DNA from 2 places in the Pseudoflavonifractor sp. HNCC25GI2 genome. Region 1 is predicted to be linked to the other one. Evidence: riboswitches for the same ligand, from Rfam matches in the RefSeq annotation. Region 1 holds a riboswitch; the other holds the start of a gene.
What was found. A riboswitch is a leader RNA that binds a small molecule or an ion and turns the genes downstream of it on or off. The one in region 1 is predicted to bind thiamine pyrophosphate.
Positions count from the first base shown of each region.

Region 1 (6,624 bases):
GCCGCCCCAATCGAGGCTTTCTGCTTGCAACGGCAGACACGGCCCGCAGCTCCTGCGGTGATACTATATACTACTACCAATGAAGCCGGGTTATTCTGTTTTTGATGTTGATGGCGGCGTTATGGTCGCGTGAGACCAATTTTCCACATTTGGGGCAAGTCCAAAATCGGTCTGACAAGGTGAGGTTCCGGTTGATGTACCCACATTGGGAGCAGGTTTGAGAGGATGGGGTATAGGGGTTGAGTTTGTAGAAGTGCTTGCCCTGCGCTTTCAACTTGTAGGCCAGCATTTGCTGGAAGGTGGCATAGGCGTTGTCCAGGGTACGGATACCCAGATGGAAGGTCTGGGCAATGGCATGAATGTTCAGGGTCTCCGTGACAATGGTATCATAGCGGTCTGCCAGCCGCCGGGATTCCTTGTGAAGCCAATCCAACCGCCGGTTGCGTGTGTGCTGGTGAAGCCTTGCCAGCTTTCGGCGCAGCTTTTCATAGCTGGCACTCCCTTTTTGCTTGCGGCTCATGGCAGCGCGCATACGCTTGATTTGGGGTAGGGCTTCTTCTTGAAAATGTGGGTGGTCGGGAGAATTGCCGTCACTGTCCACATAGAACTTGGGAACGGAGAAATCCAGCCCCAGGGTCAGTTCCTGTGTGATAGGCAAAAATATGTGGTTGTTCCTTTCGGGGCAGACATAGAGGAAGGACACATAGTACTCTCCTGCCGCCGTGCGGACGATGGTAGTTTTCAACGGCTTTTGATTCGGGGCCTGACGATGTACTTTAATCTTTACGGCCCCAATACCGGGCAGGGTCAGCCGGTTTCCCTCCAGGACGGCTCCGATGGCAATATAGCTGCCTCTGGACTTGGTTTTTCGGAAACGGGGGTACTTCCCTTGGAGATAATCCGAAGCCTTGAAATCGGCTTCCAGGCGCTTCTGGATGTAAGAAAGCACGCCTGGGTCTATCTCTTTGAGAACGGGATATTGAGAAAGGTAATCGTCTGGGGGAAAGCTGATGACTTTGCCGGTGTGCTCGTATTGGTTGATTTTATCCGTCAGCATGGCGTTATACAGAAACCGGCAGGCGGAAATTGTGGTATCAATCCCACGGCGCTGAGCCTGGTTGGGATAGAGGCGGTAGCGGTATGTGATATAGCTGGGCATAAAAAACACTCTCCTTTATTGATAGATACTGTATTTTAGGAGAAAATGCAGAAAAATATGAGAATATAGTGCTTTATGAGGAATATTTCTTTGAGGTCTGCATAAGATAATAATAGGTTGAACCCCACCCCGGGGGGAAACCCGATACACTGCGCTTGAGGGTCATAAATCAAATGTATGGCAGGAAAATCGAATTAGGCAGGAACATGATACAGGCAGGAAAAGCAAACGGTAGAAACAGAACCGGCAGAAATCATAGAAAAGCGGTCTCCGATATTTCATCGGGGGCCGTTTTTGTGTTATAGTGGAAAACGAGGTGAGACCAGGTGTATCTTGATGATTTGACCCTCTTGGAATGGCAGGAGGACTTGGAATGTAAGTCTGTGCCGGAATTGGCAGACTGGATTGTGCGGCAGCGGATAAAAGCATATATTGACGGTCAACTGGACAACGGGCAGTTAGAGCGGCTCTTTCAGGAGTGGCAGTTTCTTTATGAAACGCCGCCAGAGGAGCTGCCAGAAGAACTTTCCCCTGACCTAAGCCGTATCTTTGTCCGAAATCAAAAGGTCTTGCGGGGAAAATCCGACACCCATAGAAAACGGTCTCATTACCGGAAAGCGGTACTGTTTCTGAATACCCCTATCCCCCGCTTTCAATATCGTCCCAAGGGGGATACCCATGCCATCCACATCCGTCACTGGGTCTTTAGGGAAAACCCTGCCCTTTCCATGCAGCAAATGCTGCGGCAGGTGGAACAAGATATCCAGACCTTTGACCGTATCATGGACAGGACTTATGCCAATGCTTCGGACTACCGGGGGAAGCTGCGGGAATGGATTCAGAAGCGAGAAGGACTGTGGGAAATCCCAACATACAAAGTCCCAGGGCACAGCAAAGCGGACATCCAACAGTATGAGAAAGAAATGGCCCAGAAGGGTATCTATTATGAAGAACTGGTATATGGGAGACCGTGCGCGGGCGGAATCAGAACACCGGAACAATTTGGCTTAAATCGTCCTCTGCTGCTCAGATGGATGAAGGGAGCCTGTGAGAAGAACGCCATGATTCGTCTTGCGTTCTTCCTGGGCCTCACCGAACCGGCTGCGGAACGGCTTCTGCAAAAGGAAGGGTTCTCCCTCTCGGCAAGTGTCCGGGTGGAGGATGAAATCCTTCGGAAATGCTTCCGGTTTGGCTTTCCAATCCATTACGCCAATCAGCTGTTGGTCAACCAAGGGAAAAAGCCCTTGCCTGGGGTCACCGTTTCATGAGAAGGGGAAAATTGGAAAAAAGCAAAAGCGGGCTTCTGATGTCAGAAGCCCGCTTTCCCTTGTGCCCCAATGGATTACGCGCAAAACTCAAAGCAGTAATGCCAGCTACACCGATTGGCACTACGGTGTGTACGGTGGACTTGGAGATGCCGAATTTTCGGGCGCACGCCCGGACAGTGGCGCGGTTTTCTATGATGTAAAGGGCCATTCTGCAGGCCCGGTCCTCAATGTTCCCTTTCACCCATAACACTCCCATCAAGCGGTAGTCCTATGGATGTTATATGCGCCTGGGACGGGGGATATGTCGCCCCTTGTGCCTGGGTGGGGCCGGTGGTATAATGGCGGCAAGAGGAGGGAGCGCGTTATGGATCAGAGGGAACGCATGATTGCCGGCCTGCCCTACAAGGCCTGGCTGGACGGCCTGCCCCAGCAGCGGCTGGAGGCCAAGAAGAAGCTGTATGTCTTCAACAACGCCCACCCGGAGGACCAGGAGGCCTCCATGGCCTTGCTGCGGGACCTGCTGGGCCAGGCGGGAGACAACCTGTGGGTGGAGCCTATCTTCCGCTGCGACTACGGCAGCAACATTTCTGTGGGCGACAATTTTTACGCCAATTATAACCTGACCATTCTGGACATTGCCCCGGTGACCATCGGAAACAATGTGATGATTGCACCCAACGTGTCCATCTTCACCGCCGGGCACCCCATTCACCCCCAGGCCCGGAACTCGGGCTACGAGTACGGCCGCCCCATTACCATCGGGAACAACGTGTGGATTGGGGGCGGGGCCATTCTCCTGCCCGGAGTGACCATCGGAGACAATGCGGTCATTGCCGCGGGCAGCGTGGTGGGCCGGGACGTGCCCGCCGGTGTGGTGGCTGCGGGCAACCCCTGCCGGGTGGTGCGGGAGATTACCGACGCCGACCGGGACTTCTACTGGAGAAATCTTCCCTTTGATGTGGAGGACTACCTGGACCCCAACACCACCCTGTAAGCACAGAAAACAAAACGCGCTTCGGAGCAAGCTCTCCGAAGCGCGTTTTTTCTTATTTGTACCGCTTGTCCAGAATCTCCACAATGTCGCCCATGACGCCCTCGTCACAGGAACACAGGATCTGAGCGCCCCAGTCCCGGACCTCCTGAGCGCAGTTGGAGGGGGCGAAGGGAATGGCAGACAGCTCCAGCATGGGGATGTCGTTCTGGTTGTCCCCCACGCAGTAGATGTGGGCGCGGTCAATGCCCAGCTGTTGGGCCAGCAGGGCGGTCATGCCGCCCTTGGTGCTCCCCTTGGCGGTGATCTCCAGGTAGTACCGGTTGGAGAAGATGGCCTCGTACCGGTCCCCCCAGTCGGTCAGCATCCGCTCCTGCACCTGGCGCAGCAGGGGGTGCTCCTGCTGGAGAATGGCCTTGGTCCAGGGCAGGGGCATCTCCTCCACCGGACAGATGGCGTAGTCGGTGCCCACCTTTTTCATGTGGGCGTCGGTGATGGGGTTGGGATTCCAGACGTAAATGTCCTCGCCGTGGTAGCTCTCCATGCCCAGGGAGGGGAAGGCATCAAAGAGGGCGGCAAAGTCCCGGGCGGAGCTCTCCGGCAGGAAGGTCTGTTCCAGCATCACGTCCCGCTCAAAGTCGTACAGGGCCGAGCCGTTGGACAGCACCACCGGAGCATTGACCGGGGCGAGATGGACGTAGGGGGCGAAGGTGCGGTGAGCCCGTCCGGTGGCCACGGTGAAGCGGCCGCCCTGGCTCACGAAGTAATGAAGAGCCTCCAGGTTGCGGGGCGGAATCCGGCGGTTGGCGCCGTACAGGGTGTCGTCAAAGTCGCTGACCAGCAAGACACCGTCAAATTTTCCCATAGAAGCTCCTTTTCTCCCCTCCGTGGGGAGGGGTCAAATCAAATCCTTGCCCTGGTAGTACCGCTCCAGGGGGCCATAGCTGAGGGAGGCCACCAGACCGGTGATAATAATTTCAGGGATCATGTAGCTTGCGTTGTAGGCGATGGACCAGATGGGGGCAGCCCAGCCCAGTTCATTGGGCCACAGCACCTCCCAAACCACCACGCCGGAGATATAGTGGCAGCCCAGGCGCACCAGGAAGGTGACCACAATGCCCAGCACCAGTTCCAGCCGGGGATGGCCCAGCCGTCCCTTGAACAGGGCAGCAAAGCCGATGACCGAGAAGGCGAACACGTAGTCAAAGAGAATAATCAGCACCGCCGTTCCCACACTGTCGGCGTACTGCACGTTCTGGATGCCCAGAATCATCTGGAGCACTCCGTAGACGAAGGCGGCGAAGACGTCCCACCGGCAGCCGTAGCGCCAGGAGAGAATCACCAGGGGCAGCATGGAGCACACGGTGATGCCGCCGCCCAGGGCCCAGGGGCTGGAGAAGGGGAACAGAGAGAGCACCACAGCGATGGCCAGCATCACGGCGCTCTCCACCATCCGGTGTACCCGGAGATGGGCCTGGATGGATGCGGATTGGGTTACTTGATTTGCCATAGACGTTTCCTCCTAAAATTGATGTACCGCAGCACATCCAAACGGGTGCGGTGCGGTACAACGGACGAAACGAAGGCATAAAAAACTCGTCCACTTCCTACGCCGGCATTACCCGGATCAGGTTTAAGGGACCGGAGACGGCATGGTCGTCTCTGCATCTCAGCCGGGAACAGCTCCCAGCGCCCCTGTGTTCGATTGTCTGCGGTGCAACTATTGTATGTATTTCCCCGGTATTTGTCAAGTACGAGGGCAAAAAGACTCCGGCCGGGGAGCAAATGCCTGCCCGGCCGGGAGTGAGAGGTTCAAATGATCCGTCCTTGAGGTTTTGGGTGACGGCGCCGGAGCGGCAGCCTCTTGCCCGGGCCGGGGTTTGGTGCTATACTATTTGAATATTCTCAACGAGGAGTGAATCACCGTGGCACAGTCCTCTCATAAGGATGAACAGGCCCTGGCCAATGCACCCATTGGCCCGCTGATGCTCAAGCTGGCGCTGCCTGCCGTGGCGGCCCAGGTCATCAACATGCTCTACAACATTGTGGACAGGATCTACATCGGCCACATCCCTGTGGTGGGCCAGACCGCCCTCACCGGAGTGGGCGTCACCTTCCCCATCATCATGCTCATCTCCGCCTTTGCCGCCTTTGCCGGGCAGGGCGGCGCGCCCCTGGCCTCCATCCGGCTGGGTGCCGGAGATCGGGAGGGGGCGGAGCGGATTCTGGGCAACTCTCTGACCATGCTGCTGTGTGCGGCGGTGGTGCTCACCATTTCCTTCAGCATCTTCAAAGAGCCCCTGCTCATGGCCTTCGGCGCCTCGGAGGACACCATCGGCTACGGCCTGGACTACATCGGCATCTACCTGCTGGGTACCCTGTTTGTCCAGCTGGCGCTGGGCCTCAACACCTTCATCAGCGCCCAGGGCAAGGCCACCGTGGCCATGCTCAGCGTGCTCATCGGAGCGGTTTTGAACATCGTGCTGGACCCCGTCTTCATCTTCCTCTTTGGCCTGGGGGTGCGGGGAGCCGCCATCGCCACGGTGTTTTCCCAGGCGGTAAGCGCCGCATGGGTCTTCTTTTTCCTGTGCTCCCGCCGCTCCGGCCTGCGCATCCGTAAGGAGAACCTGCGCCTGCGGGCGGAGACGGCAGGCAAAATCGCGGGGTTGGGTGTGGCGCCCTTTATCATGCAGTCCACTGAGAGTCTGGTGACCGTGGTGCTTAACACCGGCCTTCAGACCTTCGGCAACGACCTCTATGTGGGCTCCATGACCATCCTTCAGTCGGTCATGCAGATGATTACCATGCCCACCCAGGGCATCACCCAGGGCGTACAGCCCATTATGAGCTACAACTACGGAGCGGGCAACTACCGCCGGGTGCGGGACACCTTCAAGCGCCTGCTGACCGTCACCCTGACGGTGACCATCTCCGCCTTCCTCATCGTCTCCTTTTTCCCCGAGACCCTGGCCCGGCTCTTCAACAACAATACGGAGCTGGTGGAGCTGGTGGGGAAGGTCATGCCCATCTTCTTTGGCGGTATCTGGGCCTTCGGCGCCCAGATGGCCTGTCAGACCACCTTCATGGCTCTGGGCCAGGCCCGCACCAGCCTGTTTCTGGCTCTGCTGCGGAAGGTCATCCTGCTGGTGCCTCTGGCCATCATTCTGCCCCGGGTGACGGGCAGCGTCATGGGCATCTACGCCGCC
Region 1 covers NZ_JBYUOW010000001.1:272,071-278,694, reverse strand. Annotated here, with positions in the region: gene AC3YUO_RS01270 (RNA-guided endonuclease InsQ/TnpB family protein) at 74-1,159, opposite strand; gene AC3YUO_RS01265 (hypothetical protein) at 1,486-2,427, shown strand; partial or broken gene AC3YUO_RS01260 (sporulation transcriptional regulator SpoIIID) at 2,555-2,668, opposite strand; gene AC3YUO_RS01255 (sugar O-acetyltransferase) at 2,792-3,421, shown strand; gene AC3YUO_RS01250 (HAD-IIB family hydrolase) at 3,474-4,283, opposite strand; gene AC3YUO_RS01245 (energy-coupled thiamine transporter ThiT) at 4,317-4,928, opposite strand; TPP riboswitch at 5,006-5,125, opposite strand; gene AC3YUO_RS01240 (MATE family efflux transporter) at 5,404-6,624, shown strand, end outside.

Region 2 (6,624 bases), on a different contig from region 1:
TGGAGCTGGGCAGCGGAAGGCTTTTGTGGGATGTGCCCACGGCCTTCGGCGAGTGCGACATCGCCCGGCGGGTGCGGGCCATTGCGGCCTGGAAACCCAGCCGGCAGAACCGGAACCGTCAGGCGGCAGCCTGGGCGGTGTGCCTTTTGCTGGGGCTCTTCCTGGCGGGCGGTCCCCATGACCTCTGCCGGGCGCAGGACATTCTGCTGGCCTACCAGCGGGAGGACGGCGGCACCGAGGCCTTTGTTCAGGCGGTGGAGCAGTGTGTGGAGGAGACCGGCGCTGCCCTGGAGGCGGAAGAAATTTGGTGCGCCAGCCGCTGGTTGGAGGGGCGGCTGCCCTGGACCGGCCAGAAGGAGGAGTACCTGCTGGTGCAGGGGGCGGACGGAAGCTGGTACGCCGTGGGGCTTTCCTGGGATGCCAAACGGGTCTCCTTCCGCGGAAGTGACCCCCAGCGGCTGGCGGGGGTCCCCGATCTTGCCGGCTGTACCCGTCTGGTTTAGAACCAACAAAAGAACCCATCCCCGGCTCGTGACGAGCCGGGGATGGGTTTCCTTTATCGGGTTTGATCCGCCTTTCGGCCCACCAGGTGCTCCACCATGGCCCGGTCAAAGGACAGGCAGCAGCCGAAGGGGTCGATGACAAAGCCCGCCCCCCGGTTGTCCCGGAGAATCATGGCGGCGTAGTCGTCAAAGGACAACAGCAGCGTCTGCTGGTTTTTGGGTCCGCACAGCTTCCGCAGCTCCTCCCAGCCGGTGAAGGCGGGAAAGAAGGGCTGGCCCTCCTGATTGGGCAGCAGCTGGAACTGGATGGCGGTGCCCTCCCCGCCGGAGACGGTGGCCTCCTCCGGGGAGAGAATGTTCACCGGGGCCAGAAACCGGGCGGAGGAGATGACCGCGTCCAGCACCGCCTCCCGGCTCTCCCGGGTATTTTCCCGGCCCATCCGCTCCACCGCCGAGAGCAGGGCTTGGTTGTTCAATTCCGTTGTTTGCTCCATGGGACGCCTCCAAAGGTGTGATTTTCCCCATTGTACTACACTCCGCCTCCCTCCCGCAAGGGACAGGCATAATTCCGTCTGGACAAACGGATTGGGGTGTGGTAAGATGCCTGTTGACGAGTTTTATACCATCTCGTCCAAGCACGGCGGCATAGCCTGCCGTGTTCGTTCGGGAAGCCCAAGGCTTCGCCGTTCTCTAAACAAAAAATGGAGGTTTTTTTATGTCCAAATTCAACACCCGTGATCTCACCTTTGCCGCCACTCTGGCCGCCGTGTACGCCGTCTTGACGGTGACGCTGCCCATCCCCCAGTATGGCCCTGTCCAGGCCCGCCTGTCCGAGGCCCTCACCGTGCTGCCCTTCTTCTTCCCCGCCGCCACGCCGGGGCTGGTGGTGGGCTGCTTCATCGCCAACCTGTTCTCCCCCTACTCCCTGGATGTGATTTTCGGCACCGCAGCTACCCTCATTGCCTGTCTCATGACCCAGCGGATGCCCAACCAGTGGCTGGCTCCCCTGCCCCCTGTGCTGTGCAACGCCGTCATTGTGGGCGCTGAGTGCGCCTGGTACCAGGCGGGCGGCTTTGGTCCCGCTTTCTGGCCCGCCTACGCCTTCAACGCCTTTACCGTGGGTCTGGGTGAGCTGCTGGCCTGCTACATTCTCGGATCCCTGCTCATTCGGGTGCTGCCCCGCATTTCCTTCTTCCGGGAGCGCATCCCCCAGCGCCGCCTGGAGCAGCTGGCCCACGTGTAACCTGCATCATTTCGCCGGATGGAGTTCCATCCGGCGATTTTTTATAAAAAAGCTCCCGTGTTTACAAACCGGACACAAATTATTCACATACTCTCATGGAAATTCTTCACGGGTAGACTATACTGTTAATTAACCCGTTAATAAAACCCGATGCGGCGGAGCCCGCATCTATAATTTGAGAGGATGATACTGTGTGCAGGAAGTGAAGAAACCGTCCAAAAAGCCGCTGATTTTTTATTATGTGATGGCTATGCTGATTTTGATGGTATTGAACATGACCTTTTTCCCGTCGGTGCTGGAAAAACAGGTCAAAGAGGTCAGCTATACCGACTTCATGTCCATGACCTACGACGACAACATCGGCCTTGTGCAGATTGAGGGGGATGAGATCACCTTCACCGACAAGGCCCAGGAGAACATTTACAAGACCATCGCCATTGACAGCGACACCGACCTGGTCCAGCGGGTCTACGACCACGGGGGCCAGCTCAACCGCATCGACACCCAGCCGGGCCTGCTCACCTCCATTCTGGTGGGGTGGGTGCTGCCTCTGCTGCCCTTCCTGCTCATCGGCTACTTCATCCGCAAGCGGATGCAGAAGAGCATGGGCGGCGCCGACGGCATGATGTTCGGTATGGGCGGCGGCTCGGGAGCCAAGGTGTACGTCCCCTCCTCCACCGGCATCCGCTTTGCCGATGTGGCCGGCGAGGACGAGGCCAAGGAACTGCTGGGTGAGATTGTGGACTTCCTCCACGACCCGGAGAAGTACCGGGAAATCGGCGCCCGCCTGCCCAAGGGCGCGCTGCTGGTGGGCCCTCCGGGCACCGGCAAGACCCTGCTGGCCAAGGCGGTGGCCGGTGAGGCCAACGTCCCCTTCTTCTCCATCGCCGGCAGCGAGTTTGTGGAGATGTTTGTGGGCCGGGGCGCCGCCAAGGTGCGGGACCTCTTCAAGCAGGCCAACGAAAAGGCCCCCTGTATTGTGTTCATCGATGAGATCGACACCATCGGCAAGAAGCGTGACGGTCAGGCCATGGGCAACGACGAGCGGGAGCAGACCCTGAACCAGCTTCTCACTGAGATGGACGGCTTTGACGGCTCCAAGGGCGTGGTGGTGCTGGCCGCCACCAACCGTCCCGACTCCCTGGACCCCGCCCTGCTGCGCCCCGGCCGCTTTGACCGGCGCATCCCCGTGGAGCTGCCCGACCTCCAGGGCCGCATTGACATTCTGAAGGTCCACGCCAGGAAGATCCGCCTGGCGGAGGATGTGGACTTCACTCCCATTGCCAAGACGGCCGCCGGCGCTTCCGGCGCGGAGCTGGCCAACATCGTCAACGAGGCCGCCCTGCGGGCGGTGCGGGACGGGCGGAAGTACGCCACCCAGGAGGACCTGCAGGAGAGCGTGGAGGTAGTTATCGCGGGCTACCAGAAGAAGAGCCGGGTCCTGTCCGACGAGGAGAAGAAGATTGTGGCCTACCACGAGACAGGCCACGCCCTGGTGGCGGCCATGCAGTCCCACTCCGCCCCGGTGCAGAAGATCACCATCATTCCCCGCACCTCCGGCGCCCTGGGCTACACCCTCCAGGTGGACGAGGGGGACCACTTCCTCATGTCCAAGGAGGAGCTGCTGAACAAGATCACCACCTACACCGGCGGCCGGGCCGCCGAGGAGCTGGTGTTCCACTCCATCACCACCGGGGCCTCCAACGACATTGAGCAGGCCACCAAGCTGGCCCGGGCCATGATCTCCCGCTACGGCATGAGCGACGAGTTCGGATTTGTGGCCTTCGAGACCATGTCCAACCAGTACCTGGGGGGCGACGCCTCCCTGGCCTGTTCCCCCGAGACCCAGGCCCGCATGGACCGGAAGGTCACCCAGGTGGTCACCAACCAGTATCAGAAGGCCATGGCCATCCTGGAGGAGAACGAGGACAAGCTCCACCAGCTGGCCCAGTACCTCTACGACCACGAGACCATTACCGGCCAGGAGTTCATGGACATCCTGGAGCAGAAGGAGCTTCCCGGGGAAAGCCAGACTTGACACGGGGACGAAAAGGTCGTATGATAACAGCGCAAACAGGGGAGCTCGCGGCAGCGGGCTGAGAGGAGGCTTGGCGCCTCGACCCTCTAACCTGATGTGGGTAATGCCACCGTAGGAAGTCATAGGGATTGTATGATTGCATTGCGGGGCGGCCCAGGTTGGGCCGCCCTGTTTTTGTTTGTCCACTTACACTTCTTTTGGAAAGGACGTGGGAGGAGAATACCGCGGCGCCCCGGCTCAGAGCCGGGAGCGGGCAGAGGGGGAGCGCCCTGTGCCCGGGCCAGAAGTGCAGCGATGGGAAGCCGTGTTCCGGCGTGAGAGGAGGCCAGTAAGCCTCGACCGAACTCCGCGGGGCGGTGTGTGTCCGGCCCGGGGACCCTGTATGCGGCGTTATGCCGCCGGAGGGATGTCGCTGCTCTGTTTTGCGGTATTCCCCCATGACTTTACAAGAGAGGTGTTTTTTATGTCCAATTACACGAAGGAGAACCGCCTGGCCCTGTCGGTGGCGCTGGCGGGCATTCTCACCGCCGTGGGCGTGGTGGGAGGCACTCTGTCCATCCCCGTGGGCTTCACCCGCTGCTGCCCCACCCAGAGCGTGGTCAACGTGGTGGCCGGTGTCTTCCTGGGCCCCTGGTACTCCCTGGGCATGGCCTTCTGCGTCAGTCTCATCCGCAACCTGCTGGGCACCGGTACCATCATGGCCTTCCCTGGCAGCATGTGCGGCGCTCTGCTGGCGGGCCTTCTGTACCAGCGGTTCCACCGGGTGTGGGCGGCCTGCCTGGGCGAGATGATTGGAACGGGCGTGGTGGCCTCCATCCTGGCCTTCCCCATTGCCCGGTATTTCCTGGGCAAGGCCTGCGGCCTCTTCACCTACTTCATCCCCTTCATGACCGTGGCGGTCACCGGGTCGATCATCGCCTGGGTGCTGGTGTATATTCTGAAGAAGAACGGGGCCATGTCCGCCATGAGCCGGGCCGTCCAGCGGAGCTGAGGCGGCCATGAACGCCCGTAAGCCGGTGGCCTGGATGTCCACCAAATTCCCCCTGGAGATTCCCGCCGCCTTCGGCATGGAGGTCATCTGCCCGGAGAGCGCGGGGGCGGCCGCCGCCGGAAAGGGAAAAAGCGCCCAGCTCTGCCGCCGGGCCGAGGGGCTGGGCTACTGCGCCGACCTGTGCTCCTATGTGCGCATGGGCGTGGTCCTGGCCCGGGACGGAGGCATGCCAAAGCCCGATGTGCTGCTGTGCTGCGACAACATCTGCTCGGGCATGGTGCAGTGGTATGAGGCCATGGCCCGGACGCTGCAGGTTCCCCTGGTGCTGCTGAATTTCCCCTACCGCCAGAGCCAGGTCTCCCAAGGGCAGGTGAATTATCTGCTGGGGCAGCTGAAAGCGGCCATCCTCCAGCTGGAGGAACTGACGGGACAGCGGTGGGACCCGCAGAAGTTTCAGGAGGTCTGCCTCCGGGAGGAGCGGTCCGCCCAGGCCTGGCAGCGGGTGCTGGACTGTGCCATGGCCCGCCCCTCTCCCCTGCGGAGCATGGAGATCTTTGATTACATGCCCCTCATGGTCACCGGCCGCTGCCGCACAGAGACGGAGGGGCGGCTGCTGGAGCTGGCCCGGGAGCTGTCCGCCCGCAGACCGGAGGGGGAGGAGTACCGCATCTACTGGGAGGGTACCCCCTGCTGGCCGGTGCTGGGCCAGGTGGTAGACCTGATGGACAAGCGGCACATCCGGGTAGTGGCCGACCCCATCAGCCACTCCCTGGGCTTTCGCTGCCACGATTTGGAGAGCCTGGCCCGGGCCTACTGTAAGACCATCAACGGCGTGTCCCTGGAGGAGGGCGTGGCCATGCGGGCGGAGCTGTGCCGGCGCTATGGGGTGGACGGGGTGCTCATCCACTATAACCGCTCCTGCCGCCCCTGGTGCGGCGACCTCCAGGAGGTGGAGCGGCGGCTGCGGGAGGAGCTGGAGGTCCCCGTGGTCAGCTTTGACGGCGACCAGGGGGATCCGGGGGCCTTCTCCCCTGCCCAGTTTGAGACCCGGCTGGACACCCTCACTGAGCTGATGGCCGCCCGCCGGGAGGCCCAAGCATAAAACGCGCCGCGGCGCCGGAACGGTTCCGGTGCCGCGGCGTGTTGCGTTCAATGGGTGGAGGTCAGTTCTCCTCCCCCTCCAGAAAGTAGGAGGCCTCCATGTCGGCGGTGGCCAGGGCAAAGGCCAGGGGGTACTTCTGAAAGGCCTGTCCCACGGTGCGGTTGTCCTCGGGGCCGGAGAAGCCCATGTGCCAGCGGATGGCCATGGCCTCTTCCCGGGTGAGGCGGATGAAGCCGTTGGTGATGTACACGCTCTTCTCCCCGTGGCCGTAGGGCAGGGGGTCGTCGAAGGAGTAGGTGGGCACCTTCTCCCACTGGCCGGTGGCGTCGTTCTTCACGTTGCGGAAGCCCTTCTTGTAGCAGCCGATTTTGCACAGGTCGTGGAGAAGGGAAACAATGGCCACAGATTCGGGGCTGTACTCCAGGCCGTACAGCTCCTGCACCCGCTCCCGCTGGAGGTAGTCCACCAGACAGTGGTACACGTTGAGGCTGTGCTCGCACAGCCCGCCCTCGTAGGCCCCGTGGTACCGGGCGGAGGCGGGGGCGGTGAAGAAGTCGCTCTTGTGCTCCAGGTAGTCAAGCAGCTTGTCCGCCCCGTCCCGGGTGATGTTTTCCTTAAAAATCTCGATAAATTCCTCTTTGCAGGACATACAATAACCTCCGAACGGGCCGCCCCTTCCGGGGCGGGCCTGTAAATTGACGTAAGAAAAGTGTAGCATGGACCGGGGAAAGATGCAACGGAAAATCC
Region 2 covers NZ_JBYUOW010000002.1:290,182-296,805, reverse strand. Annotated here, with positions in the region: gene AC3YUO_RS03935 (M56 family metallopeptidase) at 1-503, shown strand, start outside; gene AC3YUO_RS03930 (SseB family protein) at 557-997, opposite strand; gene AC3YUO_RS03925 (QueT transporter family protein) at 1,219-1,746, shown strand; gene ftsH (ATP-dependent zinc metalloprotease FtsH) at 1,940-3,784, shown strand; TPP riboswitch at 3,812-3,919, shown strand; gene thiW (energy coupling factor transporter S component ThiW) at 4,248-4,775, shown strand; gene AC3YUO_RS03910 (2-hydroxyacyl-CoA dehydratase subunit D) at 4,783-5,877, shown strand; gene AC3YUO_RS03905 (hydrolase) at 5,939-6,526, opposite strand.
Region 2: it holds a riboswitch for thiamine pyrophosphate, as region 1 does, so the genes downstream of both, thiW (energy coupling factor transporter S component ThiW) here and AC3YUO_RS01245 (energy-coupled thiamine transporter ThiT) in region 1, are expected to answer to the same signal.